Regions from separate parts of the Azospira sp. APE16 genome, predicted to be linked through region 3. Evidence: riboswitches for the same ligand, from Rfam matches in the RefSeq annotation. Region 3 holds a riboswitch; each other region holds the start of a gene.
The links. Region 3 has a riboswitch for cobalamin ahead of ACLSSQ_RS07495 (acyl-CoA thioesterase). Riboswitches for the same ligand answer to the same signal wherever they lie in the genome.

Region 1 (2,254 bases), 1.0 Mb from region 3:
TGATGGACTGGTAAATGCCTTCCAGGTCGTCGGAGACGGTGGTGAGGTAGCAGGATGAGAGCTGGGAGTGCCGGGTGCCGCTGTTGAACAGGGTCGGCGTGCTGCTCATGAAGTCGAAGGAGGAGAGCAGGTTGTAGAACTCGATGGCCCGGGCTTCCCGGTCGATCTCGTTGAGGGCCAGGCCCATGGCCACGCGCATGAAGAAGGTCTGGGGCAGCTCGATGCGGCGCTCGTCCACGTGCAGGAAGTAGCGGTCGTAGAGGGTCTGCAGGCCCAGGTAGTCGAACTGCAGGTCCCGCTCGGCCTTGAGGGCGGCGGCCAGGCGTTCCAGGTCGTAGTCCTTGAGGCGGGCATCCAGCAGCTCGGCGTCCACGCCGGTGCGGATGAGGCCGGGGAAGGCTTCGGCGTAGCGGGCGGCCATGGCCTCCTGGCTGGCTTCCTCGCCCAGCACTTCGACGCGCACGCTGCTCAGCAGCAGGCGGGCAGCCACCTTGCTGTAGCCCGGCTCCCGCTCGATCAGGGTGCGGGCGGCCAGTACCAGGGACTGGCGCACGGCGGCCAGGGGCACACCGTCGTAGAGGTTGTGCAGGGCTTGCTCCAGCACCGTTTCGGCAGCCACGTCGGCCAGGCCCTGGCAGGCTTCCCGGCATTGCTGCAGCAGGGCGGCCCGGTCCAGGGGGAAGCGGTGGTCGCCGTCCACCACGTGCAGCAGGGGGCCGGCGGCAGCGGGGGCGGCCGCCGCCTGGGCGGCCCGTTCGGCAGCCCGCTTTTCACGGTACAGCACGTAGGCCCGGGCCACGTCGTGCTCGCCGGAGCGCATCAGGGCCAGTTCCACCTGGTCCTGGATGTCTTCGATATGCACCGTGCCGCCGCCGGGCAGGCGCCGGGTGAGGGCCTGGACGACGATGGCGGTGAGGCGGGAGACCAGGTCCCGCAGGCGGGCCGAGGCGGCGCCCTGGCTGCCGTGCACGGCCAGGAAGGCCTTGTTCATGGCGACGGAGATTTTTTCCGCATTGAAGGGCACCACCGAACCGTTGCGGCGGATGACCTCGAAGGACTGGGCCCGGCCAGCCAGATCGGCGGCGTTGGGCAGGCTGTCGTCCAGATTGTCGGAGGGCAGGTGGGATGACGCTTGGTGGGTGGCGAAGAGGCCGGCTTGCATCGTGCAACTCCCGTTATCAACGGAACGGGGGCCCAGGGCGGCGGGACTGCCGAGGCGCCGGCGGGCACGCCCATGGCGGCCGACAGCGGACAATCCCGATCCACCGGGGGGCACCCCGCCCCTGGTCAGACTGAAAAATTGGCGACGGCAGGTTTCCTGGCTCACGGGTCCTGGCCCGATGCCCGCCTTCCCGGTGGAACTGCCTCCCAGTGGCACGCGTGGACATCGAACTCGCCGTTTACAGTTGCGGGGGCAGCTCCGGCATGGGCGGAAAGTTCGCTGCGGATTCGCGGGGAATCCGTCTGATCCCGACTTCCTTGATCGCCGCACCGGATTCCCATTTGTCCCGAAATCGGGGAACCGTCGCGGAGGAGACTTTACCCCAGCCCTCAAGCGGAGGGCAAGGGGTTGGACACTACAGGTAGTAGTACGAGAGTAATAGACAACTACATATAGTGTATTTGGCGACAGGGTCTTTTCCACAGCCGGGAGCATTTTGCCCAGAAAACGGGCAGAGTGTTTAATCCCCAGTAATACTGTGGCTTTTCACCGACTGTCCCGGAACGGCCCACAGACTTATCCACAGAAACTGTGAATTTCCTGTTGCATGCCCCGCCGGAATTTCTGCATAATCGTCGGATCGTTTTTGCCGGAGCAGTGGCAAAAACTTTTTTTACCGGCAAATTTTTTTCCGCCTTCAACCGCGAATCCTTTATCAGCTCCATGTACAACTTCGCCGACTTCGACCGCTGCAACACGCTGCCCTCCCGGGCCGGCGCGGGCGCGTCCGTCATTGGCGTAGTAGGCGCTGTAGTACGCGTAGTCGTAGTAGTACGCGCGTGCGCCGCTGGGATGAGCGAAGTCCGGTAAAGAAACCAACCGAATTCCACAAAACCCCCGCCGGCGCGACAGCCCGGCGGGGGTTTTGTTTTTGGGCCCTCCGACCGGCAAGCCAAACCGGATCACGCAAGGAGAAGCCCAGCCATGAATGCCCCAGCCCCCCAAGCCGCCCGCCAGACGGATGCCGCCCCGGCGTCGGAAACCCTTACCGGCGCCCAGATCGTCGTCCGCCTGCTGGAACGCCAGGGCGTC
Region 2 (2,254 bases), 1.0 Mb from region 3:
GCCCTGCAGCGCCGGGGCCTGATGAAGGGCACCGCCGAGCAGCTGCAGTACATCATGCGCGACGAGGTGCTGCACTGCGCCTTCGGCATCCGGGTGGTGCGCCAGCTCCTGCAGGAAGAAAACCTGACCCTGGACCCGGTCCAGGTCAAGGCCCTGTGGGAAGAGGCGGAAGCCGCCGAGTCGGCCTACGCCGGTTACATCCTGCGGGAGCCCATCCTGGGCTACAACGCCGACCTGCACCGGGACCAGTTCCGCTTCATCGCCAACCGCCGCGCCCGCCAGCTGGGCCTGGCCGAGCCCTTCCCCGGCGCCGAGAACGTGCTGCCCTGGCTCGACGAACAGGCCAATATGCGCAAGGAAAAGAACTTCTTCGAAACCCGCGTCACCGAGTACCAGACCGGCGGCGCCCTGGCCTGGGACTGAGCCGGGCGGCAACCAGCGGCGTCGTGCCCTGGACGCTGCCCCGGCCTCTGGCGGGGATGGGGCAGCCCAGGACGCAGACTTTTGTCATAGAGGGGATTGGGGGTATGATCGCGCTCCTGATCGCCTGCAGTTGCGATCCCGGCTCCCCAGGGAGCCATTAGCAGTCAAAGGTGTCCGGCGGCAGCAGCCGCCGGGTGAAACGGGAACGAAGTAACGGCCATCACGGCCCCAAGCTTCGGCTGCCCCCGCAACGGTAAGCCAGTGCGGATGTTCCACGGCCCTCCTCCCCGGAGCGCCAGCCACTGAGCCAGCCCGTCGCCCCCTCACCGGGGCCGGCGACTGGCTTGGGAAGGCGGAACATCAAGACTGGCGAGCCCGGAGACCGGCCTTTGATTTTTGCGTGCCCGCCGTCCATGGAGGACGGTGCCGGCACGAACCTGCCACCGACCGCGGGGTTGCGGACGGAGCGGAGCATGAATCGAAGCGCCGGCCTTTCCCTCTGAGCCGAGTTTCTGCCGCCTGCCCTCGGGCCGGCGGTCGCGCCTCATCCTTTGTGCCCCCGTTTCCCGAAGCCCGGTTGGTAGCCATCGACTGGAGTCAGACAGCAACATGGGGAGCATCAACAACCAACAACCGCGGCGCCTCCTGGCCGCCGCCATCGCCGCCCTCTTTTCCCAGGCCGCCCTGGCCGCCGGAGAGCAGGGCGAGACGGAACTGGGCAGCGTGGTGGTGACCGCCTCGCGCATCGAGCAGACCACCCTGGAGGCCCCGGCCGCCGTCACCGTGGTGACGACCGACAAGCTGGACGCCTCGGGCGCCATGCGCATCGGCGACGCCCTTACCGCCAAGGTGCCCAGCTTCTACATGCGTAACGGCCTGGGCACCAGCACCCGCATCAACACCGCCCCCATCGTCTCCTTCCGCGGCCTCTCCGACGGCCGGGTGAAGATGATGGTGGACGGCATGAGTCTCTCCGACGGCAACGCCGGCGGCCTGGCCAGCCTGATGGGCATTCCCATGGGAGAGGTGGAACAGATCGAGGTGGTGCCCGGCTCCGCCTCGGCTCTCTACGGCAGCGACGCCATGGGCGGCGTGGTCAATGTCATCACCAAGGTGCCCACCAAGCAGGAAACCCGGGTCAAGGTCAGCCGGGGCTTCGGCGACGGCGAGCGCAATGCGGTGGAAGCCAGCTACCGCAACAAGTGGGACAACGGCGTGGCCGCCACCCTGGGCTTCGGCTACGAGGACATGGCCGGTTTCGCCGGCAGCGACCTGGTGGTGCTGCCGGTGGGCACCACCGGCAGCGGCGCCAACGCGGTCCAGGGCGGCCGGGCCACCACCACGGTGGATGGCAAGAAGGCCTATGTGGTGGGGGACCAGGGCGCCATTTCCTCCCACGCCAACAACCTGCATGCCAAGGTCTATTACAGCCTGGATGCCCAGTCCCGCTTTTTCGCCGGCTTCAACCGCAGCGAAAGCAGCATCGGCTTCGAGCGCTTCAACAACTACCTGAGCAAGAACGGCGCTCCCCTCGCCCTGCCCGCCAGCAACGTCTCCATCAACGGCGACAAGCTGGGCAGCATCAAGGAATCGAGCTTCTGGAATTCCAGCAATCCCAACTACCGCCAGGAGACCCGCTATTTCGCCGGTTTCGACGGCAAGCTGGGCAACGGCTACGACCTCAAGGCCAATGTGGGCTACTTCGACCGGGAGGCTTTCTATGTCGGTTCCGGTGGCGGTGCCACCTTCGATGGCGGCCCGGGCACCCGTACCAGCACTCCCAACACCACCCTGGATGCATCGGCCCAACTGGGTTTTGCCGTGGGTAGCA
Region 3 (2,254 bases):
TTCTTCTGTCGGCAGTATAACGGCCCGCCACCGCTGAATTGGCTCGACTATGTCACACCGCGGCGGGGGTCCGCTGTCCGGCCGGGCAGCCTGCCGCCTGCCGTTCCGGGCCGGAAACCGGGCGCCCGCCCCGACCGGGGCGGGCGAAGGCCGGCGCCTAGGCCAGACGCCGCCCCAGGGGCTGGGGCACGGGCACCGGGCGGCCGTCGTAGCCCACCGCCACCATGATGAAGCGGCCCCGGGTGCACAGGCGGCGCTGGCCGGTGAGCAGGGCCTCGGCGTGCAGCAGCACTTCCACCGTCATGGAACTGTTGCCGATGGCCACCACCCGGGCCGCCAGGTCGGCGATCTCCCCCTCCAGCACCGGCGCGTGGAAGTCGATGCGCTCGGAAGCGGCCATCACCACAGGCATGCGGGCCTGGCGGCTGGCCGCCACCATGGCCGCCTTACCCAGCCAGGCCAGGGCCTGGCCGCCGAAGAGGCTGCCGTGGTGGTTGGTGTGGCCGGGAAAGACCATCTCCACCATGGCCGTCACCGGGCCGATGCCGGGCAGCTGGGCGAAGCTCTCGTCGTCCTCCTGCAGCGGCGCCCCTGGACCGTCCACCGCCACCAGGGTGAAGTGGGCGGTGGCGCTGGTCTCCCGCAGCCCGGTGGCCAGGTCCTCCGCCGCCAGGGCCACCTCCACCTGCACCGAGCGCCGGCCCCGCTGCACCACCCGGCCGGACAGTTCCACCAGGCGCCCCTGGGGAATGGGCTTGCGGAAGTCGATGCGGCCGCTGCTGGCGGTGACCATGGGCCGGCGGGTCTCCCGGGTGGCCACCAGGAAGGCCAGCTTGTCCATCATGGCCATGGCAGAACCGCCGAAAAGGGTGCCGTGGTGGTTCACCTGTTCGGGGAAGACCACGTCCACCATGAGGGTGGCCTGCTGCTGCCGCGGCGAAGTGGACGAAGTGGGGGCGGGATTGGCTTCTACGGGCTGGGCGGCCGTCCCCACGACGGCGCCGATTTCCATTGCTTCCATGCGCATGCGCAACTCCTTGGATGAAGCGGAGCGGGAGCGTCGGAGAAGGGCGAACACCCCGGGCCGCGGCAAAGCGGCTCGGAGCGGCAGGCAGCCGAGAGCGGACAACGATGACAGTCAGGGAATGCGCGCATTTACCTTCCTCAGGGGACACCCCGCCCCAATTAGGATTGATATGAAGTAATGCCGCGGCAGGTCTCCTGACTTGCGGGTCGTCACGTTGCGCCAGCCTTCCCGGCAGTATCGCCAGTGGCAAAGAGTGGAGCGCAACGCTCGCCGCCTACAGTTGCGGGGGCAGTTCCGGACTGGAGTCGGGGCGTCGCCGCCCTGTCTCGCACCGGATTCCCTTTTCATCCCCTGGAGGGGGGAACCGAAGCGGGGCCAGTCTAACCCGCCCCAACCGATTCGCCAAACGCCGCGCCTGGCGCGGCGGATTGCCCAGCCCGGGGGGAGTGGGCTATCATCCGCCCCGATTCAGGTGCCGTGCCTCGCGCTCTGCGGGGACGGTGAAACGGGAAGCCGGTGACTCCAGGGACCACCCAGGACAGTCCGGCGCAGCCCCCGCTGCTGTAAGCCAGACGACGCTGCCTCACGCCACTGTGGTTCATCACGGGAAGGCCGGCAGGGAAGGATGAAGGCAAGCCAGAAGACCGGCCTGACATCACAAGTTGCACCATTCCCCGGGGTGACGGGAACGGTTCTGGTGATTTGCCGCCTCCTCGCTGTTCCATCCGCCGCGGCCCTTTATCCGACCTGCCACAACTCCCCCGCCTGGTGCGCCACCGTCATGCTCGCCGAGGGAGAGACTCATGCACATCATGGAAGGCTTCCTGCCCATCGAACACGCCGTGGGCTGGAGCGTCGCCGCCGCCCCCTTCGTCGCCTGGGGCATCCGTTCCGTGAACCGCCGCATCCGTGAAAATCCCGAGCAGCGCATGCTGCTGGGAGTGGCTGCCGCCTTCACCTTCGTCCTCTCGGCCCTGAAGCTGCCCTCGGTCACCGGCAGCTGTTCCCACCCCACCGGCACCGGCCTGGGCGCCGTGCTCTTCGGTCCTGCCGCCATGGCCCCCATCGGCGCCGTGGTGCTGCTGTTCCAGGCCCTGCTGCTGGCCCACGGCGGCCTCACCACCCTGGGCGCCAACATTTTCTCCATGGCCGTGGTGGGACCCTTCGCAGCCTACGGCATCTTCGCCCTGGCCCGCCGCCTCAAGGCCTCCCTGGCGGTGAGCGTGT

Region 1: linked by a shared signal. The riboswitch ahead of ACLSSQ_RS12390 (ribonucleoside-diphosphate reductase subunit alpha) and the one ahead of ACLSSQ_RS07495 (acyl-CoA thioesterase) in region 3 are both predicted to bind cobalamin.
Region 2: linked by a shared signal. The riboswitch ahead of ACLSSQ_RS12400 (TonB-dependent receptor domain-containing protein) and the one ahead of ACLSSQ_RS07495 (acyl-CoA thioesterase) in region 3 are both predicted to bind cobalamin.

The regions. Positions count from the first base shown of each region.
Region 1 covers NZ_CP179682.1:2,577,931-2,580,184, reverse strand. Annotated here, with positions in the region: gene ACLSSQ_RS12390 (ribonucleoside-diphosphate reductase subunit alpha) at 1-1,162, opposite strand, end outside; cobalamin riboswitch at 1,291-1,542, opposite strand; gene ACLSSQ_RS12385 (hypothetical protein) at 1,739-2,041, opposite strand; gene ilvB (acetolactate synthase large subunit) at 2,147-2,254, shown strand, end outside.
Region 2 covers NZ_CP179682.1:2,582,628-2,584,881, forward strand. Annotated here, with positions in the region: gene ACLSSQ_RS12395 (ribonucleotide-diphosphate reductase subunit beta) at 1-423, shown strand, start outside; cobalamin riboswitch at 575-829, shown strand; gene ACLSSQ_RS12400 (TonB-dependent receptor domain-containing protein) at 1,033-2,254, shown strand, end outside.
Region 3 covers NZ_CP179682.1:1,538,768-1,541,021, reverse strand. Annotated here, with positions in the region: gene ACLSSQ_RS07495 (acyl-CoA thioesterase) at 158-1,027, opposite strand; cobalamin riboswitch at 1,194-1,411, opposite strand; cobalamin riboswitch at 1,481-1,695, shown strand; gene ACLSSQ_RS07490 (energy-coupling factor ABC transporter permease) at 1,831-2,254, shown strand, end outside.